DNA from 4 places in the Rhodopseudomonas boonkerdii genome. Region 1 is predicted to be linked to each of the others. Evidence: predicted binding sites of a transcription regulator. Region 1 holds the regulator's gene; each other region holds the start of a gene.
What was found. The regulator LexA, encoded in region 1, represses DNA repair genes until DNA is damaged. The targets are predictions, from matches to a motif close to TGTTCNNNNTGTGTTCNG.
Positions count from the first base shown of each region.

Region 2: E0H22_RS09740 (cobaltochelatase CobT-related protein) is a predicted target of LexA. The motif match lies at 2,652-2,669, and genes of this name have one in related genera.
Region 3: E0H22_RS02635 (ImuA family protein) is a predicted target of LexA. The motif match lies at 2,754-2,771, and genes of this name have one in related genera.
Region 4: E0H22_RS06755 (ribonuclease T2 family protein) is a predicted target of LexA. The motif match lies at 5,762-5,779, and genes of this name have one in related genera.

Region 1 covers NZ_CP036537.1:2,815,259-2,823,012, forward strand. Annotated here, with positions in the region: gene E0H22_RS13050 (ComEC/Rec2 family competence protein) at 1-1,318, shown strand, start outside; gene lexA (transcriptional repressor LexA) at 1,325-2,035, opposite strand; gene E0H22_RS13060 (GNAT family N-acetyltransferase) at 2,280-2,789, opposite strand; gene E0H22_RS13065 (Orn/Lys/Arg family decarboxylase) at 2,855-5,230, opposite strand; gene E0H22_RS13070 (molybdopterin molybdotransferase MoeA) at 5,368-6,573, opposite strand; gene E0H22_RS13075 (hypothetical protein) at 6,690-7,010, shown strand; gene E0H22_RS13080 (CbtB domain-containing protein) at 7,038-7,220, shown strand; gene E0H22_RS13085 (CbtA family protein) at 7,253-7,754, shown strand, end outside.
Region 2 covers NZ_CP036537.1:2,091,315-2,099,068, reverse strand. Annotated here, with positions in the region: gene E0H22_RS09755 (MexW/MexI family multidrug efflux RND transporter permease subunit) at 1-193, opposite strand, end outside; gene E0H22_RS09750 (efflux RND transporter periplasmic adaptor subunit) at 209-1,396, opposite strand; gene E0H22_RS09745 (TetR/AcrR family transcriptional regulator) at 1,404-2,111, opposite strand; gene E0H22_RS09740 (cobaltochelatase CobT-related protein) at 2,719-3,609, shown strand; gene E0H22_RS09735 (sugar phosphate isomerase/epimerase family protein) at 3,865-4,728, opposite strand; gene E0H22_RS09730 (dihydrodipicolinate synthase family protein) at 4,731-5,927, opposite strand; gene E0H22_RS09725 (Gfo/Idh/MocA family protein) at 5,936-7,087, opposite strand; gene E0H22_RS09720 (hypothetical protein) at 7,090-7,754, opposite strand, start outside.
Region 3 covers NZ_CP036537.1:553,257-561,010, forward strand. Annotated here, with positions in the region: gene E0H22_RS02615 (hypothetical protein) at 1-27, shown strand, start outside; gene E0H22_RS02620 (2'-5' RNA ligase family protein) at 99-566, opposite strand; gene E0H22_RS02625 (RES family NAD+ phosphorylase) at 680-1,891, opposite strand; gene E0H22_RS02630 (SOS response-associated peptidase) at 1,898-2,623, opposite strand; gene E0H22_RS02635 (ImuA family protein) at 2,799-3,551, shown strand; gene E0H22_RS02640 (Y-family DNA polymerase) at 3,472-4,992, shown strand; gene E0H22_RS02645 (error-prone DNA polymerase) at 4,989-7,754, shown strand, end outside.
Region 4 covers NZ_CP036537.1:1,447,517-1,455,270, reverse strand. Annotated here, with positions in the region: gene pgsA (CDP-diacylglycerol--glycerol-3-phosphate 3-phosphatidyltransferase) at 1-269, opposite strand, end outside; partial or broken gene uvrC (excinuclease ABC subunit UvrC) at 381-2,297, opposite strand; gene E0H22_RS06770 (outer membrane protein) at 2,753-3,373, shown strand; gene E0H22_RS06765 (cold-shock protein) at 3,507-3,722, opposite strand; gene E0H22_RS06760 (23S rRNA (adenine(2030)-N(6))-methyltransferase RlmJ) at 3,983-4,843, opposite strand; gene E0H22_RS06755 (ribonuclease T2 family protein) at 5,036-5,719, opposite strand; gene E0H22_RS06750 (hypothetical protein) at 5,839-6,303, opposite strand; gene E0H22_RS06745 (hypothetical protein) at 6,473-6,763, shown strand; gene E0H22_RS06740 (DUF3617 domain-containing protein) at 6,914-7,438, shown strand; gene E0H22_RS06735 (thioesterase family protein) at 7,623-7,754, shown strand, end outside.

The DNA of each region.
Region 1 (7,754 bases):
GCTGCTGGCGCTGGTCCCGTTGCTGACGGTGACATTCCCGATCAAGAAAGCCGCGTCCGCTGCGGCGCTGCTTGCCGCGCTTTTCTATCTGCTGCTGTCCGGTGCCGAGGTCGCGACACAACGTTCCTTTATCATGACGGCGGTGGTGCTGATCGCAATCATGGTCGATCGCCGCGCCATCACCTTTCGCACGTTGGCGATCGCAGCGCTGATCGTGCTCGCCATCACACCGGAAGCGCTGGTACATCCGAGCTTTCAGATGTCTTTTGCTGCGACGCTCGGTCTCGTCGCCTTGGTCCAGATCGGGATGCCCGCGCTGTTTGCGACATCGGAAAGTTCGATCATGGCACGGATCGCGCTGTGGGGCGGGCGCGAACTTGCACTGCTGCTGCTGGCTTCGTTGATCGCCGGTCTCGCGACGATGCCTTACGCGGCCTACCATTTCCATCGCATCACGCCCTACGGGATCGTGGCCAATCTGCTGGCGATGCCGGTGGTGTCGGCGCTCGTGATGCCGGCGGGGCTGCTCGGTCTTCTCGCCATCCCGTTCGGCTTCGACAGCGTGTTCTGGCAGATCATGGAGCTTGGCCTTCAATGGATGATCTTTGTGTCCAAATGGGTGGCCGGATTGCCAGGCGCGATCGGCCGGGTGCCCGCCTTCGGGACAGGACCGTTGGTCCTAGCCAGCTTCGGCATTGTCCTTCTGGCATTGCTGCGGACGCCGCTACGCTATGCGGGCGCGATCGCTCTGGCGATGGCGATGTTCTGGGCCGCATCGACAAAGCAACCCGATGTCCTGATTGCCGCCGACGGTCATAGCGTGGCTGTGCGCGGGCGCGACGGGCGGCTGCATGTGATGCGGAGCGCCAAAGATGCGTTTCAGGTGAAGGAATGGCTGGGCGCGGATGCAGACGCAAGATTGCCGACAGATGCATCGCTCGGCCATGGTGTATCGTGCGACCCGTCGGGCTGCGTCACGGCCCTCGGCGACGGGAGCCTGATCGCGCTGACATTGCAGGCAGACGCATTCAGCGACGATTGCGCGCGAGCCGCGGTGATTGTCACAGCCCGTCAGCCGCCGGCCGATTGCAGGGCGATGGTGATCGATCGCGAGACTCTGCGAGTTCGGGGGGCAACGGGCCTGTATCGCTCCAGCGACGGCTTTGTTATCGAAGCTTCCCGCGCTCGCGGTCTCGATCGCCCCTGGGCACGCGCCCCGCTTGAGGCCATTGGATCAGAAGCACCGACCGACAGTTCGCGATCCCGGCCGGTCGATGCAACGCCGGCGGAGACGGATCTCCAGCCCGACGAGCAGTGAGCGCGCTCAGTAGCGGCGATAGAGGCCGGTGAGCTTACCCTGGATGCGGACACGGTTCGGCGGCAGGATGCGAACCTCATAGGCCGTGTTCGCCGGCTCCAGCGCGATGGACGCGCCGCGGCGGCGGAAGCGTTTCAGTGTGGCTTCCTCGTCGTCGATCAGGGCGACGACAATGTCGCCGGTATCGGCGCTGTCGGACTTCTGGATCAGTGCCATGTCGCCATCGAGAATACCGGCGTCCTGCATGGAATCGCCTCGTACTTCGAGGGCGTAATGTTCGCCGCTGCCGAGCATGTCCTGCGGTACGCTAATGGAGTGGCTGCGGGTCTGCAGCGCCTCGATGGGCGTTCCGGCTGCTATCCGGCCCATGACAGGCACCGAAATGGTGCGACCGCCGTCATCGTCGCTCGCAACAGGGGCGGGGGTGGACCGGTTCTTGCCGAGATTTCCCTCGATCACGCTCGGCGTGAAACCCCGTCGAGCGGCCGGTGCAGCCGTGTTCAATTCTGGCAGCTTGATCACTTCGATCGCGCGGGCGCGGTTGGGCAGGCGGCGGATGAAGCCGCGTTCTTCCAGCGCGGTGATCAGCCGATGGATTCCCGATTTGGAGCGCAGATCCAGCGCATCCTTCATTTCGTCGAAGGAAGGGGGGACGCCGGCTTCCTTTAGCCGCTGGTCGATAAAACGGAGCAGTTCGTATTGTTTGCGCGTGAGCATCTGAAGCCATCCTCAGTTGGCAAGGCCATCAAGTGACGGTGGTCGGGCCGCCGCGTGTGTTTCAGGACCTCGCGATTGGTGGCCGGTGAGGCCATCAGGCGAGGCAGTCACGAGTTTGGGCACTCTCGATTTCACTAAGCCACAGAATCTCGAAACAAATCATGAACGGACCCTATCTGTTCCGTAGATGTTCCGCAATCACTAATTTCGCTTCAAAGATGCGGTTTATCGACCGGATTTTGGCTCAGAGAATTCGTTCGGACAGCGGCATCGGCGGCGGCGGCGTGGTCGCGCCGGCAGCGAGCGAGCGCTGTACCATTACCGTGTCGGCCCAGCGACCGGAGCGATAGGCGACACCGGAAAGAACGCCCGCACGGACGAAGCCGAAGCGGTCGTGCAGACCGAGGGAGGCGACGTTATCGGCGTCGATATAGCCGATGATCTGCCTGAAGCCGGCGGCTGCGCAGACGTCGATCAGTTCGCGCAGCAACCTGGCACCCACGCCTTTGCCGGTGTGTTCGTGATGCACATAGATCGAGTGCTTCACCGCATAGCGATAGGCCGGACGCTTACGAAACTGAACCACATAGGCGTAGCCGACCACTTCGCCGCCGCGCGTCGCCACGATATGGGGGAAGCGCTTGTTCTTCAGGTTCTTGCGGCGATCGCGCAGATCGTCCGGCTGCATCGCGTCGGCATCGCTGACGCCTTCTTCCACACCCTGGCGGATGTGACGGCGATAGATCGCGAGCATGGCGTCCACATCGCTGTCACGCGACGGGCGAACGACGATCGGTGTTTCGGTCTCTGCCTGTAAAGTCACTTCCGTGGATCCCGCTCTTGGGAAACCACGTAAGTATGGAGCCGGATGCGTCCGCTGGCATCCACCTTTCGATAGACGCCCTGGATTTCGACGTCGAAGCCCGGGAAGGTGTTGAAACAGGTCTCGAACATCTTGAGATAATCAATCATCGGCTGCGCGCGCTCGGTGAGGCGCTCGCCCGGCACGATGGTGGCGATGCCGGGCGGATAGACCACGAAGGGCGTGGTGGCGATGCGGCCGGTAATCTCGTCGATAGGCAGATAGTCGACGTCGTTACGCACCAGGAGACGCGCGGCATCGTGCGGTGACATCGCGATCTCCGGCATGTGCTGATCCATGAACTGCTTCGCCTGCAGGCCGCTCACGTCGGCCGCGCGATAAAACTTGTGCATGTCGGCGCAAAGGTCGCGCAGGCGTACGCCGGCATAGCGGGCCGGACGGCGGCGCGCGAATTCCGGAATTACGTCTTCGAGCAGAGCATTGTCGTCATGGAATTTCTTGAAGGCCACGAGGCCCGACACCAGCGTGCCGGCCTTGCTGGCCTCGACGCCGGGCGTGAGCAGGAAAAGGAGCGAGTTGAGATCGTTCTTTTCCGGTACGATCTGGTTTTCGCGCAAATATTGCGCGACGACCGGTGCCGGAATGCCGTGTTCGGCATAGCCGCCGGTGGCACGATCGAAGCCCGGCGTCAGCACCGTCAGCTTGTTCGGATCGGTCATGGTGAAGCCGGCTTCCATATCCGGGAAACCGTGCCATTTCGCATCCGGCGACAGCTGCCAGAAAGCGGGATTGGTGGCGAGCTGGTCGGTGCTGATGCTTTCCCATGGTACGCTGTGGGTAGCGCCGGGCTGCGCGACGTCGGGAATGTCCACGCGCTGCGGCACGAATGGCTCGAAGAACCAGCGCCGCTCGGGTCGCGTCTCCTTTTCCTCGAATTCGCGGCGTACCGCGCGCATCTTCTTGCGCAGCTCGATGCCGAGACGGATCGTATCGTCCCACAGCACTTCGCCCGAGCGGCCCTTCATCATCTGCGCACCTACGTCGAGCGAGGCGAACAGCGGATAGAATGGAGACGTCGATGCGTGCTGCATGAAGCTCTCGTTGAAGCGGCGATGCTCGACGCGGCGCTTCTGACCGCGGATGTGGCGATCCTTCATGTGAATCTGCGAGGCCTGCGAAAAGCTGGCGAGCTGCTTGTGCGTCGACTGGGTCGCGATGATGCCCGGCGAGTCCGGACCCAACTCCTTCAGGCCCATGGCGAAACGGCCGGCATAGAGCGGGTGGAATTTCATGAAGCCCGCCCAGGCTTCGTCGAACAGGATGTAATCGCAGAGATGGCCGATGCGCTTGATGATCATCTCGGCGCTGTAGATGGTGCCGTCATAGGTGCACTGCTCGATGACGGCGACGCGGAACGGACGCTCGCGCTTCCAGGCATCTTTGTCGGTGACCAGCGGATTGGTACGGATACGCTCGCGCAGGGATTCTTCGCTGAAGGCATTCCAGTCCATCGGGCCGATCAGGCCCCAGGGATTGCGCACGGTCGGCACATAGATCGGCGTGCCACCGGAGATCATCAGCGCGCCATGCAGTGCGGCTTTGTGATTATTGCGGTCGAACAGCACGAGATCGCCATCGGTCACCAGCGCAGAGAGCGCGACCTTGTTGGAGGTCGAAGTGCCGTTGAGGACGAAGTAGGTCTTCTCCGCGCCGAAAATCTGCGCGGCTTCTTTCTGGGCCTGAAGGGCGGGACCTTCGTGGGTAAGGAGGTCGCCGAGGTCGAGTACGGAATTGTCGAGGTCGTCGCGGAACACGGCTTCGCCGAGATGCTCCATGAAGACACGGCCGATCGGGCTGCGGCTGTAGAATACGCCGCCATTGTGCCCCGGGCAGGTCCAGAGCTGGTTGCCTTCCTCGGCATAATCGACGAGAGCGCCGAAGAACGGCGTCTTCAGCGTCTCCGCATATTGCTTGAGGCGGCTGATCAGGTTCTTGGCGATGAAGGGCGGGGTTTCCTCCGACAGGAAGATATAGCCGTCGATGAAGTCGAGCACCTCGACCGGGATATCCTCGAAGCGCTGGCGGCGGATCAGGAGCATGATCGGGAAATCGAGGCCGCGACGGCGCATGAGGTTGATCAGCGCGGCGGTCTTGCCCTCGAGGCCCTTCTTGCCCCAGTCGACGACCATGCAGCCGATGGCGGCGTCAGTCTGCACCGCGATGGCGGCGTCTTCCAGCTTGCGCGCTTTCACCACCTCGAAGCCCGATTTCTCGATTTCCTCAACAATCTGATTGAGGCGAACGCCCTCGAGATCGTCGGCGTCAAACGTCGGCATGGCGAAGAGGAAGTTGAAGCGCTTGAAGTAATCCATGAACGGCACCGAATGTGTTGTCTGTGCTCTCTGTCGCCGCGTTACGTGACAACTTGGTGACTGAGGGCAAGCGAAGTTTGCGAAAGGCGATGCGTGATCAGGTCCGCCCGAGGATCGTGTCGGTTCGCGGTATTCCGCTAAGTCGGAAGACGAATGATTTCACAGGGATCGCCAGTCCTGGCAGCCTCGGCATGAGGCGGGCGGACCAGCAAGCCTTCAGCGATAGCGAGATTGCCGAGCAGCGAGGAGTCCTGTTTCGTCACCGGCGTCGCCACCAGCCGGCCATCCCGCCATGCGAGGCGTGTGCGCAGATAATCCTCGCGTTGGTCGTTGGCGGCGAGATCGCGGCCGAGCACGGCAGCCTCACGATGATGCTGGACTTCGCTGCGGCCGGACAGCGCGCGCAGCAGCGGCACCATGAACAGGAAGCCGCAGACATACGACGAAACGGGATTGCCGGGCAGGCCGATCACCCACATGGCACCGCGGCGGCCGTGCATCATTGGCTTGCCCGGCCGCATGGCGATCTTCCAGAACGACATGTCAACGCCGGCCTCGACCAGCGATTGCTGCACGAGATCGTGGTCGCCAACGGACGCGCCGCCGGTGGTGATGAGGACATCCACTTTGAGATCGATCGCACGCTGGATTGCCGCGGTCGTCGCTTCCAGCGTGTCGCGGGCGATGCCGAGATCGACCACCTCGGCGCCTTCCGCCCGTGCCAGCGCGCGCAAGGCGAAGCCATTGGAGAGCACAATCTGGCCGGGGCCAGGCGTGGCGCCCGGCATCACCAATTCGTCGCCGGTGGCGAGCATGGCAACGACGGGACGGCGATGCACGGGCACCGTTGGGTGATTCATGCCGGCAGCGAGGGCCAGATCGCGGTCGGAAAGGCGAGTCCCGGCGCGCAGCAATATATCGCCTTGGCTGAAATCCACCCCGGCGGGGCGGATATGTCTGCCGGCAGTGGCGGCTTCGTTGACGATGACGATGCCACCGTCACGCGTCGTGTCTTCCTGGATGACGATGCCATCGGCGCCGGCGGGGACCACGCCACCCGTGAAGATCCGCGCAGCTTCACCGGCGGCAAGGGCGCGATCGAAGGGCTTGCCGGCGGCAATCTCGCCGATCACTTTCAGCTTGGCGCCGAGTGTCGCATCGGTTGCGCGCACGGCATAGCCGTCCATGGCCGACATGGCCTCCGGCGGCTGCGTGCGCAGCGAGGCGACGTCACGCGCCAGCACGCGGTGAAATGCGTCCTCCAGCGCGACCATCTCCTCGGGTAGCGCGCCGGCGCCTTCCAGGACCGCAGCCATGGCGTCGGTGAAGGGCATCAGGGCCATCGGCGGATCTCCGAGATTCTTGTGGATGCCCGTCTTAGCGAAGCGGGCGGGGGAGGCAAGCGTCGGCTGTCCCGGTGGGGCTTGGGGATCGTAGCTGAAATCGTTACCAAGGGGGCATGACCGATGGATACGACTTGCCCACCGGCAGCTCATTGCGCTGGCGCAGTGACGTGGACGCGTTGTCGTTCCGTCCGGAGGGGCACGATGGCGTCTGCATGGTGCACCGCCATGCTTTCCGGACCCTGCTGAAGCGCATGCCGACGCCGGGCGATTGCGCAGCGTTTTTCCAGGACCAGGAAGCCGCGTTCCATTTGGCGGCTCACGGCAAGATTGCCCATGCGCGGCTCGCGTCCGGCACCAATCTGCATCTGACCAGCCGGGATCTCGCCCGGGCCATGGCAAAATTGGCGGTCGCATCGCCGGAACAAAGTCGTTAAACTGATCGGTAACTGACGAGGAATCCCATGCAGCAGACCCAGACCGCCCAGCTCTCCACTGCCACCACCGACGTTAATGCCGTCGTGCAGGCCGTTCTCGCCATGGCGCTCGGGCTGTTCATTGTCGGCGTGGTCGGCTTCTCGCATATCAGCGCGGTCCACAATGCGGCGCATGACGTGCGCCATGCCAACGCCTTTCCCTGCCATTAATCCCCGCGACTGACAGCGTCCGCTGAAGACCCATGTCCGTTTTTCGTTCGATCGTGTTCTCGGCAGTGCTCGCCGGAGTCGTTGCTGGTGCGGCTACCACGGCCGTGCAGATGGTTGGCACCGTGAGGCTGATCCAGCAGGCCGAGGTCTATGAGAAGAAGGCCGAGGCGCCAGCTGCGACGTCAGCGCCCGCGCCGGTCGCTACGGGACACGATCACGGCGCGCACCAGCACGCTGCCGCAGCCCATGATCACGGCGGCGAGTGGGAGCCAGAGGAAGGTTTTCAGCGCAACGCCTTCACGGCCGGCGCAAATGTCCTGACGGCGATCGGTTTCGCGCTGCTGCTTGCCGGTATTTTCGCATTGCGTGGCCGCCCCGTGGATTGGCGTGAGGGGCTGTTCTGGGGGCTCGGCGGCTTTGTCGTCTTTGTCGCGGCGCCGGGCCTCGGCCTGCCGCCGGAGGTGCCCGGTCAACCCGTGGCCGATCTGACCCTGCGCCAGACCTGGTGGATCGCCACTGCCTGTGCAACTGCAG
Region 2 (7,754 bases), 720 kb from region 1:
TGGTGATGAAGCCCTGCATCAGATCCGGAGACGCCCCGGGATACACAGTGGTGACGGTGATCACGGTGTTGGTGAGCTTCGGATACTGCCGGATCGGCAGGCTGGTGGCCGCCTTGAAGCCGATCAGCAGGATCAGCAGGCTGACCACCACCGCCAGCACGGGGCGTTTGATGAAGATATCCGTGAAGGACATGCGTGTGTGCTCCGGTCAGTTCAGCGGCGGCTGTGCCGGGATCTTCGGCGGCGGGTCAGACGAGATTGCGACCAGCGCACCCGATTGCAGCTTGAGCTGGCCGACCGCAACGACGCGATCACCGGCCTTGACGCCCTGGGTGATGACTGCACGGCCATCGATGCGATCGCCGGTGCGCACGAAGGTTCTGATCGCGTGCAGCTCGGTCTTGCCGTCGTCGGTCTTCTTCTCCTGGATGACATAGACGCTGTCGCCATAGAGCGTGTAGTCGACCGCGGTTTCCGGCACCGTCACGACGGCGGGCTTGTCCGGCAGCACCACAGTCGTGGTCGCGAACATGCCGGGCTTCAGGATGCCTTCCGGATTCTGGATCGTGGCCTGCACGCGGATGTTGCGCGTATCGGCCGAGATCTGCGGCTCGATGGTGGTCAGCTTGCCCTCGAAGGTGCGGCCCGGATAGGCGTCGACCGTAATGCGCACGACCTGGCCGACCGCGAGCTTGCCGCTATCCTTTTCGGTCACGGTGAAGTTGGCATAGACCGCCGACAGATCGGTGAGCGACACGATCTGCGTGCCGGCCGTGAGATACTGACCGACTTCGATACGGCGGGTACCGAGCACGCCATCGAAAGCCGCACGGACCAGCTTCTGCGAGATCACCGCTTCAGTCTTGGCAATGTTGGCGAGCGCCTGGTCATACGCCGCCTGCGTGGTATCGACCGTCGCCTGCGGGCCGACCTGACGCTCGGCAAGCTGCTTGGCGCGGTCCAGATTGATGCGCGCCACGGAAGCCGCGGCCTTGAAGTTGGCGAGGTCGCCCTGCTCCGGTCCGTCAAACAGCTGCACCAGCGGCTGTCCCTTCTTCACGGTGGCGCCGGCCTGGAACATGATCTCGGTGACACGGCCATTGACGTCGGAGGTGACATTGACCTGATGCACGGCGGCCAGATCGCCAACGGCGCCGATCAGGTTCGGCACCACCTCGGACTTCGCTTCGGCGATGCTCACAGTGATCGGCGGCGGCTTCATATTGGCGAAGAACTGCTTGATCATATGCGAGCGGAAGGCATTGAAGCCGACGATGGCGACGACAAGCAGCGCCAGCAGGCCGCCGACGATGATGAACCAGCGCACCGTGCGCGGACGCTTGCGTGGCGTTTCGACGGACGGCTGCTGGTGCGCCGTAGGAGGGTTCTGGGTCATAGTCATCTTATGCGCTTTCTGTCGTGGTCGCGGCTGCCGGCATCAGCTCGGGCGGCAGTGCGCGACGAATATGCGATGCGATCGCATCGTCGTTCAGTCCAATTCCGCGAAGGATGAATTCCGTCAGTTGCAGATCGAGGCTTTCCGACTTGTCGTAAGAAAGAGAAGGCACCGCCGGCATCAGTGACAGCGACGTCGTCATCGCCGCATGATGCGCGAACCAGAAGAGATTCATCGGCGCCTGCGATGACGCCCGCGCATCGCCCGACTTCACCGCCCGTTCGTAGGCGGCAACGAAGGCCGAACCGATGATGTCGGCGATCTTCTCGTGCATCAGGCGGGCGAATTCGCCATCGTTCAGATAGCTGATCGTGACGAGACGCAGACGCTGCGCCTCCTCGTCGTCCGGCTCGCGGGCGATGTCGAGGAAGTGCCGCACCATCTCGCGGATCATGATCACCAGCGTCTCGGTGGAAGCCGGCAGATCGAGCAGCCGGTTGAGGGCCGGATCGGCCTTGCACTCCTCCGCCAGAATCTCGGCATAGAGTGCCGACTTGGTGGGAAAATGCTTGAACAGCAGTCCCTCCGAAATCGATGCCGCCGCCGCCACGCTCTTGGTCGTGGTGCCGGCAAATCCATTGTGCGCAAAGCAGCGCTTCGCAGCCGAAAGGATCAGTTCGCGCCGCAGATCGTGAGTCATTCGGAGAGTTGTCATAGCGGCGTGAGTAAGCGCTCACCTCAGCTCCTGTCAATGAATTGGTGCGTTGCATCAAGGGATTTACCGGGGGTGGTATCCAGGAGACACAGTTCGGCGATCTCGCGGCGCCCTGGGGCGTCCGAGGTGTGAGCAGGTCTCCCCTCGAAGCATGAGGGGAGGCGGTGCGCCGCAAGGCGCGAGGGTGGTTTCTGACGCTGCTCCTGCCCGCTGGATCGCCAGCAAACCTGAGCCGCGCAACGCCTGACGGCGCACCACCGTGGCGATTTCGGACCGAGGGACCGTGCTTCCGGGTACTGGAAGCTGGCAGGTGCCCTGCCATCGGACCGGCTTTCGCCAGCCGTCATCCGCACCCGTCCAGCCACTGAGTGGCAGAGCGCCGTAGTGGGCCCGGACGGTGACCCAAGGCCTCCCGAGTGTGAAGGGTACGTCCCCCTTCACCCGCAGGCGCCACATCCACGTTCCGCTCCAAGACGCCTCATGAAGCGCCCCCTCGCGAACGAGACGGAGGGAGGATATTCCTGAAAGAAGCACCTTGTCAAGAACAAATCATGAACTAATGTAAAACAACTTTAGGATGTAAAATACAGATCATTAGGGGGCGACGATGGCTGCGTCAGCAACACACCGGGGCTACCGTATTTACACGCGCGCGTTCGATCGCGTCGTCATAGCAGATCAACTCGACAGCGTGCTGGGGCCGCTTTCCGCGGAGACGAAAGCAACCCTGGAGAAAGCCTGGGACATTTTCGAAACAGGCCTGATGGACTGGAAGATGCGGGTCCACCTCGATGCGCTCGCAGCATCCGAGCGATTAAGACGCGTGACCACCGACGATGATCGCGCCGACACGGTGATCGCCCTCCTCGTGGATCAGTCTGGCTCTATGCGCGGGCAATCGATGTTGCTGGCCGCCGCGACGACCGACATCGCGCAGGATTTTCTGGCTCATCTCGGTTACCGGGTCGAAATACTCGGCTTCACGACAGTCTCGTGGAAAGGTGGGCACCCAAGGCAGTTCTGGAAATGGTGCCTCCGACCGAAGGATCCGGGGAGACTATGCGAATTACTACACATCATCTATCGATCTGCCGATAATGAATACGCATCTAGTCTCGGGTGGAGCATCCGACAGATGTTGCGGCCTGATCTGCCGAAAGAGAATATCGACGGCGAAGCGTTGCTATGGGCGTCGGAGCGCCTGCTCGCTCGTCCAGAGAAGCGCAAGATCATCGTCGTGATCTCCGACGGAGCGCCGGTAGATGACTCGACGCTGCTCGCAAATGAGCCGGATATCCTGATTGCGCATTTGCGCGAGGTGATCGCCGATATCGAAGCCAAAGGGGAGATCGAGCTCTTTGCCCTCGGCATCGGTTTTGACGTAGCTCGCTGTTATACCGCTTCCACGACAATCAAGACGGCGGAAGATTTGGGGACCTGTTTGATCGGATTGTTGGAAAGGGCGCTAGCGACGCGACGAGGTAAGCAGGATGGATAAAGCATAGCCCGCAACTGTAGCCGCCGCGTCACGAAGCTGTGCTTTGCGGTTAGCGTGAGGCGCTCTTCTTTCCCTCCCCAAGCGGCGCAGCCGGGAGGGTGGATCGAAGCGAGCGTTCAGCGAGCTTCGAGACGGGTGGGGTCTATCCCAACACTCCGTCCTTTCGTGGGGAGCGTCCCCACCCCCGCCTGTTGGCGGACCCTCCCCATTCGCTTCGCTCCGGGGAGGGAGGCCATTAGCGCCGGCGCGTCGAAACTACACCACCGTCTTGTGGCGCGTGATGCAGGTCTCGAGCACCTCGTACATCGGCCTGCTCCACCAGTGCTCCGAGAAGATCTCGATCTCGCAGTAGCCGGCAAAGCCCTGTGCCTCGACGGCGGCGCGAGCGGCTTTGATGTCGATGACACCATCGCCCATCATGCCGCGGTCGTTGAGGATGTCCTTGGTAGGGACCATCCAGTCGCAGACATGGAAGGCGTGCAGACGGTCCTTCCCGGCTCGCGCGATTCCCGCCAGCATCTTCGGGTCCCACCAGATGTGATAGACGTCGAGCGCAACACCGAGCATGCCGGTGCGGTCGGGATCGAGGCGGTCGCAGATATCCAGCGCCTGCTCGGTGGTGTTCACGCAGGCGCGGTCGGCGGCATAAGCGGGATGCAGCGGCTCGATGGAGAGCGGCATCTTCGCCTGCTTCGCGTATTCGAGCATCGCGGCGATGCCGTCATCGACCTGATTGCGGGCATCGATGATGTCCTTGGACGTCACGCTACCCGGCCGCGAATATTGCGGCAGGCCGCCGACGACGAGCACGATGCAGGGCGAGCCCAGCGCAACAGCTTCATCGACGCAGCGCCTGTTGTCGTCGCGTTCCGCCTGGCGATGCGCGCTATCCGCCACGAACATGCCACCACGGCAATAGCCGGAGAGTTCGAGATCGTGATCCCTCACCGCCTTCACGGCGCGATCGAGACCGACATGGGCGACCTGATCGCGCCACGGGCTCACGCCGCGGATCTTGTGGCGGGCACAGGCCTCAGTGATGGCGACGAAATCGCCCTGCTTGCGGACCGTCGCCGTATTCAGCGACAGCCAGCGATGGTCGTTGGAAAAATCACGCATGATCAGGCGTCGATCCCGCGCGTGGCCATGACCGACTTCATGCGCGAAACCGCAAGCTCGGGATTGGCGAGCAGGCCTGCCTTGTCGGCGAGGCGGAACAGTTCGGCGAGATGCTGGGTCGAGCGCGTGCTCTCCTGGCCGCCGATCATGGTGAAGTGGTCCTGATGGCCGTTGAGATAGGCCATGAAGACGATGCCGGTCTTGTAGAACCGCGTCGGCGCCTTGAAGATGTGACGCGACAGCGGAACGGTTGGGCCGAGCACATCGTGGAAGCCGGCTTCATCGCCTGCCGCGAGACGCGACAGCGCATAGGACGCCGCCGGCGCGATGGCATCGAAGATGCCGAGCAGCGCGTGGGAATAGCCCTTGTCGTCGCCGGCGATCAGTTCGGCATAATTGAAGTCGTCGCCGGTATACATCTTCACGTCGGGCTTGAGGCGGCGGCGCATGTCGATCTCGCGCTGCGCATCGAGCAGCGAGATTTTTACGCCATCGACCTTGGCGGCGTTGCGGTTGATCACGTCCACCGCGGTGTCCATCGCCTTGCCGAGATCCGAGGTGCCCCAGTAACCCGACAGCGCGGGATCGAACATGTCGCCGAGCCAATGAATGATCACCGGGTTCTGCGACTGCGACAGAATGCGGTCATAGACCTTCGCGTAGTCGTCCGCATTCTTGCCGATCTTGGCGAGCGCCCGCGACGCCATCAGGATGATGCGGCCGCCGACCTTTTCGATGGCTTCGAACTGTTGCTCATAGGCCTTGATGACATCGTCGATGGACTTCGCATCTTCCACCGCGAGGTGGTCGGTGCCGGCGCCGGAGAACACGAGGCCGTTGCGGGGCTTCGCGGCATTCACCGAACGCGTGATCAGTTCGAGCGAAGCCGGCCAGTCCAGACCCATGCCGCGCTGGGCGGTGTCCATGGCCTCGGCGACGCCGAGGCCGAGATCCCACACATGCTCACGGAACGCGATGGTCCTGTCCCAATCGATGGCCTGATTGAGCCACGGATCGCATTCGGCAAGCGGATCGGCCACCACATGCGCGGCCGAGAAGGCAACGCGGTTGAGCGTGCCGCTCAGCCTGGCCGGGAACGCGCGCGAGGCCGCGAGACGATAGGTCTCGATGCTGCGATCGGCGGTCGGCAGCTTCAGCGACAGCGATGAGCCGGTGGTGGACTGGACTGGCTTGTTCATGGCGAACCTCAGACCTTGAGCGCGGGAACGTCGACCCAGCGGCGCTCCTTCCAGCTCGTGAGCGCGGCTTCCACCGTCTGCACGCCCTTGGCGCCTTCAAGCAGCGTGTACTTGTAGGGCGCATCCTCGACCACGTGGCGGATGAACATCTCCCACTGCTCCTTGAAGCCGTTGTCATAGACGGCGTTGTCGGGAACCTTCTGCCAGTCGGCATAGAAGTCGTGGTTGCGCTTCTCGTCAGGATTCCAGACCGGACGCGGCGTCGCCTGGCGGGCCTGGATCATGCACTCGGTGAGGCCGGCCACGGCCGAACCATGGGTGCCGTCGACCTGGAAGGTGACGAGGTCATCGCGATAGACGCGCGTGGCCCAGGACATGTTCATGTGGGCGATGACGCCGCCCTTGAGCTGGAAGGTGGCGTAGGCGCTGTCGTCCGCGGTCGCCTTGTACTTCTTGCCCTGCTCGTCCCAGCGCTCCGGAATATCCGTCGTTCCCAGGCAGGTCAGCGCCTCGACCTCGCCGAACAGGTTGTCGAGCACGTAGCGCCAGTGGCAGACCATGTCGAGGATCATGCCGCCGCCGTCTTCGGCGCGGTAGTTCCAGGACGGGCGCTGGGCTTCCTGCCAGTCGCCTTCGAACACCCAATAGCCGAACTCGCCGCGCACCGAGAGCATGCGACCGAAGAAGCCGCTGTCGCGCAGCATTGCCAGCTTCTTCAGGCCGGGCAGGAACAGCTTGTCCTGCACGGTGCCATGCTTGAGGCCCTTGGCATTGGCGACCTTGATGACATCGAGCGCTTCGGCAAGGTTGGTCGCAATCGGCTTCTCGCAATAGATGTGCTTGCCGGCCGCGATCGCCTTCTGCAGCAGGCCCGGACGCGCCTGGGTGGTGGCGGCGTCGAAGAAGATGGTGTCCTTCGGGTCCTGCAGCGCCTTGTCGAGATCGGTAGTCCAGCGCTCGATGCCGAAACGCTTGGCGAGGCCTTCGATTTTCTCGGCATTGCGGCCGACGAGAATCGGATCGGGCATCATGCGGTCGCCATTCTTCAGCGTCACGCCGCCCTGTGCGCGGATCGCGACGATCGAGCGGATCAGGTGCTGGTTGAGACCCATACGGCCGGTGATGCCGTTCATGATGATGCCGAGGCGGTGGACAGCCATAGTCAGAACTCCTGGAGAACTTCAGTTTGGGGGACTGCAAGCGGCTGAAGCGCCGTCCAGTCCGGATGTGCGCCGGATGCAAATCCGGGAGCGGTAAGCGATCCCGTGAGGAGATCGCCGTCATGGATCTGCAGGCGGATGAAATCCTCATCGCGGCTGTAGAGATCGGGATGGGCCTGGAGGAAAGCCTCGGCCTCGCCTGCAGGCGCGAAGCCGAAACCATCGACGTAGTGATGACCGTTGCGCTCGGCATGGGTGACGCCGATCAGCGCGCCGAGCGCGAGATCCTGCTGCACACCGAGGCCGGCCTGGCAGGTGAGATCCTCGCCGGTGATGAAATACGGCCTGCCCTGCGCGCTCCACGCCGCGGCGCGCGTGGCATTGGCGATAGATTTGTAAAAGCCCTTGCAGGATTTCGAGGAGATGCCGCGATAGCCGAGCTGTTTCGCGGCGGGAAACGCATCCCAGCTGTCATCGGCTTCGTCGATGATGAAGGCGCGCGAGCTCAGCAGACCGAGAGGCTGTTCGCGCGTGATGTCGCGCGGCATCGGTTGCTCGATATAGAGCAGCTTCGATGCGATCGGCGCCAGCGCGGCGTCCTTGTCGAGACGATCGACGAGTGAACAGAGCGCTTCGAGATCGGCATATTGCTCATTGGCGTCGAGCG
Region 3 (7,754 bases), 2.3 Mb from region 1:
GTATCGGCAGGGTTGTTGGCAAAGTAGGCAGCGAGCATCGAAACGGCGTGAGGTGCCTTGTTCTGGACCGTCACGTGAGGCTTCCATTTTTGGCCGTCCTACCGCGACAACTCGCCGCCGACCGCTTCTGCAACTTCGACCCGCAACCTTTCCAAATCGGGTGATCTGACGTTGATTGCCACGCCGGCTCCCAGAAACCGGACCTCGTCGAATTCGAGCTCTATCGCTTCGTGCGTAAGCTCCATGGCGCATAGGCATCTGACCTGCTGCGCCGAAAGGCGGTGAAACATCGTGAGGTGAGCAGACAACACGTTGCGCTCCGGCGGAAAGCGAAGCCTGCGCAGGCCGTCGAGCCAGGCGAAACTGTCGCCGTCCATCTCGGCGGTCACGATGTATGTCGTGTCGTCCATCTCCGCAGCCGCTTCGACGGCTCGCCAATCAATGAAGACGGTCCAGTCGGCGGCGACCTCATACATACCGACGCCCATCGGGGAACCGGAAATTCTCTCGGTTCTGACTGTGTGCTGCGGAATGTCCTGCGCCGAGGCGATGGCGGGCGACACCACAGCAAAGGCGACGGTCCATAGTATTCGCATGGTTTCGCTCCCTCGAAGGTGGTTGGCCGTACGCGGCCGACGGGTTCGACGATCGGTTTGGCCGCTACATGGCCACATCGCTTCTAGAATACCAATCCATCCACCGTCGTGTACCGCACGTCGGTCACTTCCTGCATCGACCAGCCCGTGTACGCAAGCACGCATGGATCGGCATCGCCCACAAAGCCGTCTCGGTTGAGGATGACGATATTGCGGTTGTCATCAGCCTTGTCGCGCTGCATGGACGAGCGATAGATGATCGCGTCGCAGCCGAAGTACGACTTGAGATATTCGGCCACTATCTGCGTCGCGATGTATTCACGCTGGCGTTCATGGGGACGGACCGGTCTGCTGATTTCCGCCTGCAACTGGGTGATGAAATCGTATCGGCTGTGCTTCACGAAATGGCGACGGTCCGTCGCTCGTTGATCGAAGACGGTGAAGTCGAAGACCTTCAGCGGTGCCCGGGTCCGGAACGTGCCGATCGCGATGGAATCACCGATGCTGGGTCGCAGTTCGCCTACGACCGTGGCCTTCGAAAATGCGGCGTAGAACACCGGAATGAACTCGACGTTCATTCTGCCGCCCTGGGTCCGTTCGGACGGCGGTGGGCCCAACTTGGCCGCGCCGTTCGCGTTCAGGACCGCTTCCGTCAGATCGTCGCGCATCAAGCGGGCGCGGTAGAGCGTTTGGGGGGCTGCGAGATCGTACAGCGGCTTCACCGGCCCTTCTCCATACTCGGCGGGTTCGCCGAAAAGCTCGTCCAGCTTCTGTTTGATTCCGAAGAAGCGCGAGGAGAACTGAACCCGTTTGCAGAAGTCCTCCCATTCGAACGCGTATCTGTTCGCAAACCAGTATTCGTCCTGGTCGGCCTTCTCGCGCGCCCGAGCGGCCTCTATGGGTTCGAAATTGTGCGCGTCCGTGTAATAGGCCTCGTCGCCGTCGGCGATATCCCTGTCCGAGACGTCGGGGAGAGCGTCCATCACCGCACGGACGACGTCGTCGGAGGCGCCGAGTTCGTCCGAAAATATTTCTTCGAAAGGCTGCCCCTCGGTCCCATGGTAGACGCGATCGCTATCGGGGTTCCCATCCACCTCGATCGTCTCGCCGCCCGGTTGATAGTTCTCCTGAAACCACCGATCGGCCTCTTCCGCCAACTGGTCGACGGTGACGAATGCGACAGCAACATGTTCCGGGTCGAAGTCGCAGTCGTCCTCTGTCCCGGTCTGCTCAAGCCAAGTTCGCAACGTGCCGTCCGAAAGACAATCCGCGCAAATTTTCCGATCGTCCGCCATCTCGCGTTACTGGTCCCCTGCCACTTGGTCGAGCTTCTTACCGCGGGCGACGATTTTGAGCGAGCCGTCGGAAAGCTTCCGCTGCAGGTTTTTGGCTTCGTTCCAAGGCGCGTTCATCCAGACGTCGACTTCCTCGGTCGTCGTCATAATAGCCGGCGTCGCCTTCGGATGGACCGCGAAGACTTCGGCATTCGCATCCGTAGTGAGGAAGGCGAACAGGTCGTTGGTCGTCTCGCCTTCCTTGATGATCCGGACCGACGTCCAATTGGTCCAGAGGCCAGCGAAGCAGGCGAGAGGGCGGCTTTCGTCGAGCGCAAACCAGATGTCGCCGCCCGCGTCCTTATTGAATTCGCTGAACGAGGAGAACGGCACGACGCAGCGGTGCTCGAGACCGGTCCAGCGCGTCCAGTGTTTGCTTTCGAGCCTGCGGATGTTGGTAGTGCCCTTGTCGGGCTCCTTCCGGAGCAGTTCCTTGAAATCGACCGGCTTTCCTTTGGCTTCCAGTTTCTCGGCCCGCGTCTTCGCCCTCTTGAAGATCGCCTGCGAAGACGACGGCATGCCCCACCGCAGCATCGCGAGTTCACGGCCACCCTCCGCATTCCGGACGACGGGCGCCATCCTGTCCGGAAAGATGCCCGGCATCGGAGGCAGGTTGCCGGTGCGGTCGAACATCGCGGCGGTCATCTCCCGGATGGCCTGCTGCCCTTTGGTCATCGAATAGAGGTTGCACACCTGCGGTATCCTTTGGCCGTCGATCGGACCTGAAAAATTCAGGTCAGCGCAATTCGCCAGCGGATTCAATCGAATGATCGAAAACAGCTATTTGAGGTCGTGACCACCCCGTTGACTCTCGCAGACCTGTAAGAACATATCATGAACACTTATTCCAGATGCGGGTTGAAGGTGAATGAAGGGATCCGCTGCGGAAATTCTCGATGACCTGCGTGCGCAGGTTGGACGGCTGGAAAGCCAGCCGACGCGCGAGCGACCGACGTTGCCTTTCGGCGTGCGAGCGATCGACGATCGGCTGCCCGGCGGCGGCTTGGCGATGGGGGCGCTGCACGAAGTCGCCGGCGGTGGAAACAGCGCCGTGGATGGCGCCGCGGCGGCGCTGTTCGCCGCCGGCATCGCGGCCCGGACGGCGGGTCAGGTGCTCTGGTGCGTGACCCGGCAGGACCTGTTCGCGGCGGCGCTTGCTCAGGCGGGCCTGGCGGCGGACCGGGTGATCTACGTCGAGACCGGCGACGAGAAGGCGCTGCTGGCGAGCTTCGAGGAGGGGGCGCGGCACGGCGGACTCGGCGCGGTGGTCGCGGAAGTCTCGCGCCTGTCGATGACATCGTCGCGGCGTCTGCATCTGGCTGCGGAGGCATCGGGAACGATGGCGATCGCGGTCAGACGCTGGAGACGTCAGACCGAAGCCGCGGACTTCGGGCAACCGACGGCATCAGTGACCCGGTGGCGGGTATCCGCGCTGCCATCGGAGGCGTTGCCGGTTCCCGGTGTCGGGCGCGCCCGATGGCTGCTCGAACTGATCCGATGCCGCGCCGGAGAGAGTGCGGATTTCGTCGTGGAAGCCTGTAATGCCGAGGGTCGTCTCCATATTCCTGCCGACCTGGCCCATCGATCGCATGATGCGCGCGATGGGCGCCGCCGCGCCTGATGGCACCAGGCCGCTCGTCCTCGTCGGCCAGCACGGCCGCCGGCGCATCGTGACCGCAGCCAACATCGTGGCCGCCGAACTCGGGCTCCGGTCGGGCATGCCGGCCACGAAGGCGCAGGCCATGGTGCCGGACCTGATCGTGCAGCACGCCGATCCGGAAGCCGACGCCAAGGCGCTCGATCGACTTGCGGTCTGGGCGCTGCGCTATTCGCCGGTGGTGGCGGCGGATGCGCCGGATGGCATCGTGATGGACACTGCCGGCGCTGATCATCTGCACGGCGGTGAAGTGGCCATGGCCGCTGACGTCGGCAGGCGACTTCGCCAAGCAGGCATCTCTGCCAAAGTCGCTATCTCGGACGCTTGGGGCGCTTCGCATGCTCTGGCACGCTTCTCAGCCGACGAGAGCGTGGTCTCGCCACGAGGTGCCACGAGAGAAGGGGTCGAGCGGCTCTCGATTGCAGCGCTGCGGCTGCCGGCGGACATCGTCCATGACCTGCGCAAGCTGGGCTTCGAGAGGATATGGGCCTTGCTGGAGACACCGAGGGCGCCGCTCGCGCTGCGCTTCGGACCGCTGGTCGGCCGCCGGCTCGACCAGGCCGTCGGGCAGGCCTCGGAGCCCATCGATCCGATCCGGCCGGCGGAGATGATCGAGGTAGGGCGCACCTTCGTCGAGCCGATCGGCGCGGCGGAGACCATCGCGCGCTACATCGGAAAGCTGGTGGTCACGCTGTGCGCCGAACTCGAAGAGCGGGGGCTCGGCGCGCTCCGGGTCGATCTCGTCTGCCATCTCGTCGACAACCGGATCCAGGTGGCGCGCGTCGGCACGGCTGTGCCGATCCGCGACGCGAAGCGCCTGACGCGTCTGTTGTGCGGCAAGATCGAGACGATCGACCCGGGATTCGGCATCGAGGTGCTGCGCGTCGCCGCCACGCTGGTGCAGCCGTTCGCGACCGTGCAGACGATGTCGTCGCTGATCGATGCGGCGCCCGCCGACGTGACGGGGCTCGTCGACATACTCGCCAACCGGTTGGGCGTGTCCTCGCTTTACCGGATGGCGCCGGCGCAGAGCGACGTTCCGGAACGATCCTTCGTCCGGGTCGGGGCGACCGCCCCGAACTCGGAGACGGTCTGGCCGATCGAGTGGCCGAGACCGTCCCGGTTGCTCGCTTCGCCGGAGCCGATCGAGACGGTCGCCTTGCTGCCGGATCACCCGCCGGTGAATTTCACGTGGCGCGGCGTGCGCAGGCGGGTGAAGCGCGCCGACGGACCCGAGCGGGTCTTCGGCGAGTGGTGGAAGCGCGACGCCGAGCTCGTCGCCGTCCGCGATTACTTCCGGGTCGAGGACGAGGCCGGTGAACGCTTCTGGATCTTCCGCGCCGGCGACGGCGAGGATGCCGCGACCGGGTCCCACCGATGGTACCTGCATGGCATCTTCGGATGAGTGCGCGCTACGCCGAACTTCAGTGCACGTCGCACTTCAGCTTCCTCCGCGGGGCGAGCTCTGCGGACGAACTGTTCGCGACGGCGGCGTTGCTCGGCATCGAGGCGCTGGCGGTGGTCGACCGCAACAGCGTCGCCGGCATCGTGCGGGCGCTTGAGGCTGCAAAGGTCACCGGCGTCCGACTGATCGTCGGTTGCCGTCTCGATCTGGCCGACGGCATGTCGCTTCTGGTCTACCCGACCGATCGGCCGGCATATTCGAGGCTCTGCCGCCTGCTGTCGGTCGGCAAGAAACGCGGCGGCAAGGCGAAGTGCATCCTCGATTGGGCCGACGTCGTCGATTGGAACGAGGGCCTGGTCGCGGTGCTCGTTCCGGACCAGGCGGACGACGTCTGCCTGCTGCGGCTGCGGAAGCTGCGCGACGTGTTCGGAGACCGCGCCTACGTCGCGCTGACGCTGCGGCGCCGGCCCAACGACCAGATGCGTCTCCACGAACTCTCGAACCTCGCGCACCGGTTCGGCGTGCCGGCGGTGGTCACCAACGACGTGCTCTTCCACGAACCCGCGCGCCGCATCCTCCAGGACGTGGTGACCTGCATCCGGCACAACGTCACGATCGACCAGGCCGGCTTCCGTCGCGAGCGGCATGCCGACCGCTATCTCAAGCCGCCCGAGGAAATGGCGCGGCTGTTCCCGCGCCATCCGGAGGCGGTCGCCCGGACCATGGAAATCGCCGACCGCTGTCAGTTCAGCCTCGACGAACTCGCCTACCAGTACCCGGAAGAGCGGACCATGCCCGGCCTGACGCCGCAGCAGGCGCTGGAGAAACTGACCTGGGAGGGCGCCGAGCAGCGCTATCCGGAAGGCGTCCCGGACGACGTGGTGCCGAAGCTGCGGCATGAGCTCCGGCTGATTGAGCGGCTGCAGTACGCGCCGTACTTCCTGACCGTGAACGCGATCGTCCGCTTCGCGCGCAGCCGGGACATCCTGTGCCAGGGGCGCGGGTCCGCCGCCAACTCGGCCGTATGTTTCGTGCTCGGCATCACCTCGATCGACCCCGGCCGCAACGACCTGCTGTTCGAGCGCTTCGTGTCGGAGGAACGCCGCGAACCGCCGGACATCGACGTCGATTTCGAGCATGAACGCCGCGAGATCGTGATGCAGTGGGTCTTTGATACGTATGGCCGCAACCACGCCGCGCTATGCTCCACCGTGATCCGGTACCGGGCCAAGGGCGCGCTGCGCGACGTCGGCAAGGCCCTGGGTCTGACCGAGGACCTCATCAAGATGCTGTCGTCGCAGGTTTGGGGCTGGTCGGAGGAGGGCGTCGAGCCCAAGCACGCGGAGGAGCTCAACCTTAACCTGTCGGATCGCCGGCTCCGGCTGGCGTTGGATCTCGCCCGCGAACTGATCGGCACGCCGCGGCACCTGTCGCAGCACCCGGGCGGCTTCGTGCTGACGCACGACCGGCTCGACGAGCTGGTGCCGATCGAGCCCGCTGCGATGGTGGATCGCCAGGTCATCGAATGGGACAAGGATGACATCGATTCCTTGAAGTTCATGAAGGTCGACTGCCTGGCGCTCGGCATGCTCACCTGCATGAAGCGCGCCTTCGATTTCCTGGCAGAGGCCAAGAGCATCGAGCTCGACCTGGCGACGATTCCGGCGGAGGATCCGCGGACCTACGCCATGATCCGGAAGGCGGACACGCTCGGCACCTTCCAGATCGAATCCCGCGCGCAGATGTCGATGCTGCCGCGCATGAAGCCGCGGACCTTCTACGACCTCGTCATCGAGGTCGCCATCGTCCGGCCCGGTCCGATCCAGGGCGACATGGTGCATCCCTATCTGCGCCGGCGCGAAGGCAAGGAAGCCGTCGTCTATCCGAAGCCCGAACTGGAGAAGGTGCTCGGAAAGACCCTAGGCGTCCCGCTGTTCCAGGAGCAGGCGATGCGGGTGGCCATCGAATGCGCGGGCTTCACGCCGGGCGAAGCCGACCAGTTGCGCCGGGCGATGGCCACGTTCAAGTTCACCGGCGGTGTCTCGAAGTTCAAGGACAAGCTCGTCGACGGCATGGTCGAGCGCGGCTACGACAAGGAATTCGCCGAGAAGACCTTCAGCCAGCTCGAAGGATTCGGTAGCTACGGCTTTCCGGAAAGCCACGCGGCGTCCTTCGCGCTGATCGCCTATGCCTCGTCGTGGATGAAATGCCACCATCCCGAGGTGTTCTGCGCCTCGCTGCTGAACGCGCAGCCGATGGGCTTCTACGCGCCGGCGCAGATCGTGCGCGATGCCCGCGACCATGGTGTCGAGATCCGACCGGTCTGCGTCAACGCCTCCCGGTGGGACTGCACCCTCGAGCCTATGGAGGACGAGCGGTTCGCCGTTCGTCTCGGACTGCGGATGGTCCGCGGGCTGCAGAATCGGCAGGCGGCCGACATCGTCGCCGCCCGGGCGGACCAGCCGTTCGCCGGCGTCGACGACCTGTGGCGCCGGGCTGGCGTCTCGGTCTCGTCGCTGGTGATGATCGCGGAGGCCGACGGCATGCGGGAATCCTTCGAGTTGGCCAGGCGCGAAGCTCTTTGGGCGATCAAGGCGCTGCGCGACGAGCCGCTCGAACTGTTCGCTGCGGCGACGGCGCGCGAGCAGCGCACGATCGCCGAGATCAACGAGCCGGAAGTGGCGCTGCGGCCGATGACAGGAGGGAGCGAGGTCGTCGAAGACTATCGCCACGTCGGCCTGACGTTGCGGCACCATCCGCTG
Region 4 (7,754 bases), 1.4 Mb from region 1:
ACCAGCAGCTTGTCCGCGATGGGATCAAGCATGCGACCGAAGGACGACTGCTGGTTCCAGATGCGGGCATAATAGCCGTCGAGGAAATCGGTGATCGCCGCGGCGAGAAACACGGCAACGGCCACCCAGCGCAGCCATAGCGGGCCATCCATGGACGATTGCCAGTAGATGCAGCCAACCACCACCGGGACGGCGGCAATCCGGGCATAGGTCAGGATATTCGGCAGGGTCATTGCTGAAGTCCCGGCCCGTCGTGTGGTCACTGTCATGCGTCTTACCAATACTGCCGGTGCCCGCAGGTCAACCGGTGCGAAGCGGTCTAAGTCAGTTTACCTCAAAACGGGCGCCCGAGATGCGACGTCCTGGACTGGGCGCCCTGCTTATCGGGCGCCTGGCTGGGGATGGAAAAAGTCGAAAATCTTGCGTGCGTTCTCGGTGGAAATGCCCGGAACCTTGCCGAGATCGCCGACCGAGGCGCGTTCGATCTCTTTCAGTGTACCGAAGTGATGCAACAGCGCCCGTTTGCGGGTCGGCCCGATGCCTGGAATTTCCTGCAGACCGGCCTCGCGGATGTCCTTCTTGCGCAGGGTGCGGTGCGAGCCGATGACGAAACGATGCGCCTCATCACGCAGCCGCTGGATGAAATAGAGCACGGGATCGCGCGGTTCGAGCTTGATGGCGTCGCGGCCGGGCAGAAACAGCGTCTCGCGGCCCGCGTTGCGCTCCGGCCCCTTGGCCACCGACATCAATGTGACGTCGGTCAGTTTCAGCTCATCGAAAATCTCTTTCACGGCATTGAGCTGGCCCCGGCCGCCATCGATGATGACCAGGTCGGGCCACAGCGGCACCTCGTCGTCCTTTCGCTTTGGCGCTTCGGCTTCAGCCGGCGGCGCGAGCAGGCGCTTGAAGCGGCGCTGCAGCACCTCTTTCATCATGGCAAAGTCATCGCCCGGTGTCGTCTCGGCCGACTTGATATTGAACTTGCGGTACTGGTTCTTGATGAAGCCATCCGGCCCGGCGACGATCATTGCGCCGACGGCATTGCTGCCCTGAATGTGGCTGTTATCATAGACCTCGATGCGTTGTGGCACCTTCGGCAGGCCGAGCGTGGTCACCATGCCTTCGAGCAGGCGCGTCTGTGTCGCGGTGTCGGCGAGCTTGCGGCCCAGCGCCTCGCGCGCATTGGTCAGCGCGTGGAGGATCAGTTCTTTTTTCTCGCCGCGCTGCGGCGTGATGACCTCGACCTTGGAGCCGGCCTTGACGCTGAGCGCGCTGGCGAGCAGCTCTCTTTCCTCGATCGCATGCGACAGCAGCACCGTCTTCGGCGGTGGCTTGTCCTCGTAGAATTGGGCGAGGAAGGAACCGAGGACCTCCTCCGGAGTGAACGACTTTTCCGCCTTCGGAAAATAGGCGCGATTGCCCCAGTTCTGCCCGGTGCGGAAGAAAAATACTTCGACGCAGGAATAGCCGCCTTCCTGATGGATGGCGAATACATCGGCTTCTTCAACCGTGCGCGGATTGATGCCCTGCTGCGACTGGATCGCTGACAGCGCCGCAAGACGGTCGCGATAGAGCGCCGCGGTCTCGAAGGCGAGTTCTTCCGCTGCCTTCTCCATCTCGTCGGCAAGCAGCTGCTTCACGGCGCGGCTCTTGCCGGACAGGAAATCCGTCGCCTCGCGCACGAGCTCGGTGTAGCCGGAAAAATCGACTTCATTGGTACACGGACCGGAGCAGCGGCGGATTTGATACAGCAGGCACGGCCGCGTGCGGCTTTCGAAAAACGAGTCCGTGCAGGAGCGCACCAGAAATGCGCGCTGCAAGGCCGTGATGGTGCGGTTCACAGCGCCCACCGATGCGAACGGACCGAAGTAGCGCCCCGGCCGCGACTGCGCGCCGCGATGCTTGAGAATCTGCGGCGCCCAGTGGTCGCCGGTGATCAGGATATAGGGAAACGACTTGTCGTCGCGCAGTTGCACATTGAAGCGCGGCCGTAGCTGCTTGATGAGATTGGCTTCGAGCAACAGCGCCTCGGTTTCGGTGGATGTGGAGATGATCTCCACCACCGATGTCGCCGCGATCATGCGCGCGATGCGCATCACCTGCCCGGTCGGGCGCGCATAGGACGACAGGCGCTTTTTGACGTTCTTGGCCTTGCCGACATAGAGCACGTCATGCGCCGCATTCAGCATGCGGTAGACCCCCGGCGAGGTCGGCGCGAGGCGCACAGCCTGTTCGATGGCCGCCCGGCCGACCGCAAGCGTGCCTTCGGGAACTTCCTCGGCGACATCCTCGACTTGGTCCGGAAGCCCTGGCTCTTCCTCGTCGTCCGGCAAATCGGGTTCGACATCCGGCGGTGCCTGCAGGCCGGACTGAACTTGAGGCTTCGTCACGGGTGCAGAACCGGGCTCGGTCGCCGCCTCGGCCGGCACCGTCCGGGGATCGGAAGGGTCTTGAATCATGCCGCCAATCTAAGCGTTACGACGGCTTGCTGCCAGCATTCGGCGGCATTCGGTGCGGCAGCTTTGAGGCAGGCTTGCGGCGATCCTGCGGAGGACATCCGGTCCGGAAAAAGCCCGCGCCCGCCCCAAGTAAGACTCTTTTAACGTCAATACGGCGCCGGCCCAGCGCGTTAAGAACCGCTTAATCTAAAACTATCGATAAATCCTCCCGATTAATGATGAAATTCCGTAACCCTAAGCCTTTGTGCAGCGCATCGCAGGGAAGCGGCAGTAACGCGTTGTGGAGAGTTGAGATGAGCAAGTATGCGTTCGCGGCAGTCGCGGTCATGGTGGCTGGCACGACGGCGGCCCAGGCGGCGGATTTGCCCTATCGGTCGCGCGCGCCGTATACGGTCAATCAGCCGCTGAACGCCTATAGCTGGGCAGGCCCGTATCTGGGTGCCACCCTTGGCTACGAATGGGGCAGCGTTTCCAACACTCCGGTCAAGCCGACGGGCATCGTGGGCGGCATCACCGCCGGCTACAACTGGCAGAGCGGACCGATCGTGTTCGGTATCGAAGGCGACATTTCGGGCACCGGCGCCGATGACCGCTTCGCCAATTACAAGTTCTCGAACCCCTGGTTCGGCACCGCGCGCGGCCGCCTCGGTTACGCCTTCAACAATGTGCTGCTCTACGGCACCGCCGGCCTGTCCTTCGGCAGCCTGCAGGCGGAAGCCAATGGCTTGCAGCAATCGCAGACATCGGTCGGCTGGACCGCGGGCGTCGGCGCTGAAGTCGGCATCTACCAGAACTGGACCGCCAAGATCGAATATCTCTACGTTGACCTGTCCAGGAACACCTACACGCTCACCGGCACCGACAGCGCGCTGTCCTTCGGCACCGTCCGCGTTGGCGTGAACTATCACTTCTGATCCGATCGGGTCAGACCCGGCTCCAAGTTAAAAGAAACCGAGATACCCCACTCCCGGCCGCCCTGCGGCCGGGATTTTCTTTGCGGGCGCCCAGTGATTTTGAGCGGCAATACCTCCTGCCGCACGTGCGCCGCTATCCCGTAATCACCAGATTGACGGCCTTTGGGCCCTTGCCCTTCTTGTCGGGCTCGACCTCGAACGTGATCCGCTGTCCTTCGGTCAGATCCTTCAATCCCGCGCGTTCGACGGCGGTGATGTGAACGAACACGTCCCGTCCGCCATCATCCGGCTTGATGAAGCCGTAGCCGCGCTCGCCATTGAAGAACTTGACCGTACCGCTCATGCCCATCGGGAAACTCCCTCCCCGCAATGCTCCGCAGCGGCGCACTTTGCACCGCGACCGACCGGACATTCACTCCACAGAAGGCTTGGCCGTTTCTTTTTGTAGTCTTCTTGTCGTTGGTCGGGCCTCGTCACTCCGCCGCAACCATTCGCGGAAGCGGAACGTAAAGCCAGTCACGATGGTCAGCTTAATACGGTTCCCTGGAGGTGACTACCGTTTTTGGAAACGCGTTCGGATAGTTGCCGCACCGGTCGTTGATCGGGCAGCTACGCCCTGGCGTTTTCAAGCCGGAAGCGTGCCATACCGCCGAGGCCCAGCGGCTTTTCCAGCTGCGGCAGGATCGCCCGCAGCTCATCCTGCAATTTCCACGGCGGATTGACGATCAGCAGCCCGGTAGACGTCAGCGGGCCGTCCGCACTTTGCGGTGCAACGCTGAATTCGAGACGCAGGCATTTGCCGGGCGTCGCCGACGACGCCGTGGCGGCGGCCACGCTGCGCGCGAGATCGTCGGTGGCGCGGCGGCTCTTGGCCGGATACCACAGCATATAGATGCCGGTCGGCCATTTCGCATAGGCCTGCGCGAACACCGTCGCCAAACGCGCAAACTCGTCCTTCGCTTCGAAGGGCGGATCGATCAGCACCAGGCCGCGGCGTTCCTTCGGCGGCACATAGGCGGGCAGACCGACCCAGCCGTCGATATCGACCACCCGCGCCTGCTCGTCATTGCGCAGCGCAGAGATCAGCTGCTTGCGCGCTGCAGGCTCGAGTTCGCAGCACACCATGCGATCTTGCGGGCGCATCAACGCGCGCGCGATCAGCGGCGAGCCGGGATAGGCAACGAGATCGCGGCCGGGATTGAACGCGCGCACGATGTCGAGATAGGCGCCGACCAAAGGCTCGGTCGCTTCGGTGAAGCGCGCCTGCATCATGCGGGCGATACCGGTGGTCCATTCGGCCGAACGTGTCGCCTCATCGCCGGTGAGATCGTATCGGCCGGCGCCGGCATGGGTATCGATGATGCGAAACGGCGTCGGCTTCTCATGCAGATGGGTCAGGATACGGACCAGCACGAGATGCTTGATGACGTCGGCGAAATTACCGGCATGGAAGGCGTGGCGATAGTTCATGGGGATGGAGTACGCCAAACGGGCGTAAGGCGCAAAGCCGCCGGTCAGCTTCGAATGTCATCCCCCGCGAAAGCGGGGGATCCAGTAGACACTGGTATCTTGGCTGAAGCACTGGCGACGGTGTCTACTGGGTCGCCCGATCAAGTCGGGCGATGACAGCGGAGCTCGATGGCAGCAAAGTGTAGGGCGAAACTACCCGCCCCTCACCGGCGGCATCACGACCTTGTCGCGCCGGCAGGCGCGGCGGTCGATTTCCTCGCAGGCGCGGAACTGCAGATCCTTGCTCAAGCAGATTCGCACTTCGCTCAGGCGGTTATGATCGCAAGTCACGGCAATGGCGGCGTTGCTGAGGCCCGGATTGACCCTGATGAATGCGTCTTCCACGGCCGCGGGCGACACGGTCTTCGCCTGCTGAAGATCGATGAACTCGTCCGGAATTTTCACGCCGGCGCGCGCCTTGCGCGTGGTTTCGAAATAGGCGCGCGGGCCGAGCCCCGAACAGGTGCCGTGCTTGTCCCATTCGTTGAAGATCAGACCTGGCGCCGGCATCAGATCCAGCATCGAGGTCATGATGTTGCGCGGCAGCCGCGGCGCCGGACGCTCGCAGTAATTCGGGAAGCCGCGATCATATTGCGGCCACAGGCCATGCACCACGAAGGCATAGGGGCGACCGCCGCACTGGATCTGCTGACTGCGCGATGCGTTGCCGCGCTCCTGCGCCGCCGCGCAGAAGGATGGCGACCATGACAGCGACAGCACGTAGAAGTCGAACTCACCCGGCGCATTCTGCCTGCGGTCCTGCGCGGCGGCGGGAGCGGCTATGAGCGCGGCGAGAATAACACCGAGCGTGACGACCGAACGGAATACCTGAACCATGACGCGCCCCACCCCTGACCGGCGCGAGCCTAGTCAGACCCAAAGAACAATTCAAGAACAATGTCGCGAAAGAAATAGCCCGGACGATGCGGTCGTTCCGGGCTATGGAAGGCGCTCGCTCAGAACTTCGCGGCGCGGCACTTCGGACCGTAGGCCCAGTTGCGATCGAGGCCGGTGACACACCATTCGACGCCATCGCCATAGCCGGCCAACCCGCCGTCTTCGATGATCGAGTAATGCACCTGACGCTGCTTGCCGTCGGTGAACATCGCATCGGCGCTGCAGTAGCGGCGCGGAATGTTGTCGGAGGTCCAGGGGCGGAAGGCTGTCTCGCGCACGTGGCTGAAGCCGGTGAACTGCAGCGACGAATTCCAGAAATCCGCTTCCTTGTCCTTGAACTGGTAGGTGATCTTCCAGAGCGCGGATTCGCAGGAGCCGACGCGACCTTCGTAATTCGGGCCGAACAGGCCGAAATTCAGTTCGAGCAGGTTGGCGGCCTGTGCGCTCGGCGCGGCGCTGAACAGCGCCAAGCCGGCGACGGCGGCGAAAGCGGCTTTCTTCAAGGATGAAACGAGGGTGCGCATGGGGAATCCGCCGGCTGGAAAAAGGTTCCGGGACCGTGCCGCGAAGGCCGTGCGGGGTCAAGTGCACCGCGGCAACACCCCGCGCACAACTCCGTCAGATCGCACCGTGCGTTCTTTCCAGCGTCGTTTTCGCGCTCTAAGGTGCCGCTTCGCGAATAAGGAGACGGTGATGCAGACGATTCGGCTGGCAATTCTGGCGATGGGTGTGAGCGCGGCGATGAGCTCCGCAGCCAAGGCCGACTGGGTACCCCCGTTCAAGGGCAACGACACGGGCGGCATCATCTCCACGTCGCTTATCGGCCAGACCGACATCCGCGCCCTCGCCATCGATCATTGTGCGCGTTACGGCAAGGTCGTGAAATTCCTCGGCGCGCAGAACGAATATGGCGGTTATGTCTCGTTCTCCTGCCGCTGGGTGCCCTATGGCGCAAACGAACGCCCGCTGAGCGTTCGTTACTAAACAACCGCGCTACGGGCCATCGCTGCGCCGATCGTCATCGACAAACGCGCGATAACACAAAAGACATAATCCGGTGTCCTAGGAGAAGCGAGCGCGCAAGCGCTCGACCATCTAACGCGTTATTCCTGACACGACATCGGAGGCCACTACATGATTCAGCGCGCAAGCCTGATCGCTTTCGCCCTCTTGTGCGGCGCTGTACCGGCGCTCGCGGACAATGTTCAAATGCCGATCCGCAAAGCGGGCCTGTGGGAATTGACGACGCAGATCTCCGGCGTGTCGAAGACCGCGACGCCGCCGATGGTGATGCAGCAATGCACCGACGAGAGCGTCGACCGGCAGATGAACAAGATGTCGTCGGATGCGATGAAGTGTTCGAAGCAGGAAATGACGAAGTCCGGCAACAGTTACGTCGGCGACAGCGTCTGCACCATCGGTGACGCCACAGTGACGAGCCACTCAGAAGCCACCGGCGATTTCAATTCCGCCTATTCGGTGAAGACCACCGCGAAATCGAGCGGCGGCAACCTGCCGCCGGAGATGGTGACGACGATCCAGGCCAAGTGGGTCGGCGCCTGCAAGGCGGACCAGAAGCCCGGCGACATCCTGATGCCTGGCGGCATGAAGATGAACATCACCGACATGCAGAAGATGCGGGCGGGGCAGCCGAAATAAGCGGCTTGCGGATCCGTAGGGCGGATAAGGCGAAGCCGTCATCCGCCGGCCGACTGTGTGTGACGAAGAACGGCGGATGACGCTTCGCTCATCCGCCCTACAGCCATCGCATATTCCCCCTCCCCGCTTTCCCCGCTATAGATGATGCTAATCATCCAACAAGGAACGTTCGGGGAAGCGAGGCATGACAGAATTCACCGCATTGATGGCCGGCATGGCACGCAGTGGCGACGGCTGGGCCGTCAGCGTCAGCGACGACTGGTTGCAGGGGCGCACCGTCTATGGCGGCCTCGCATCGGCCCTGTGCATGCAGGCT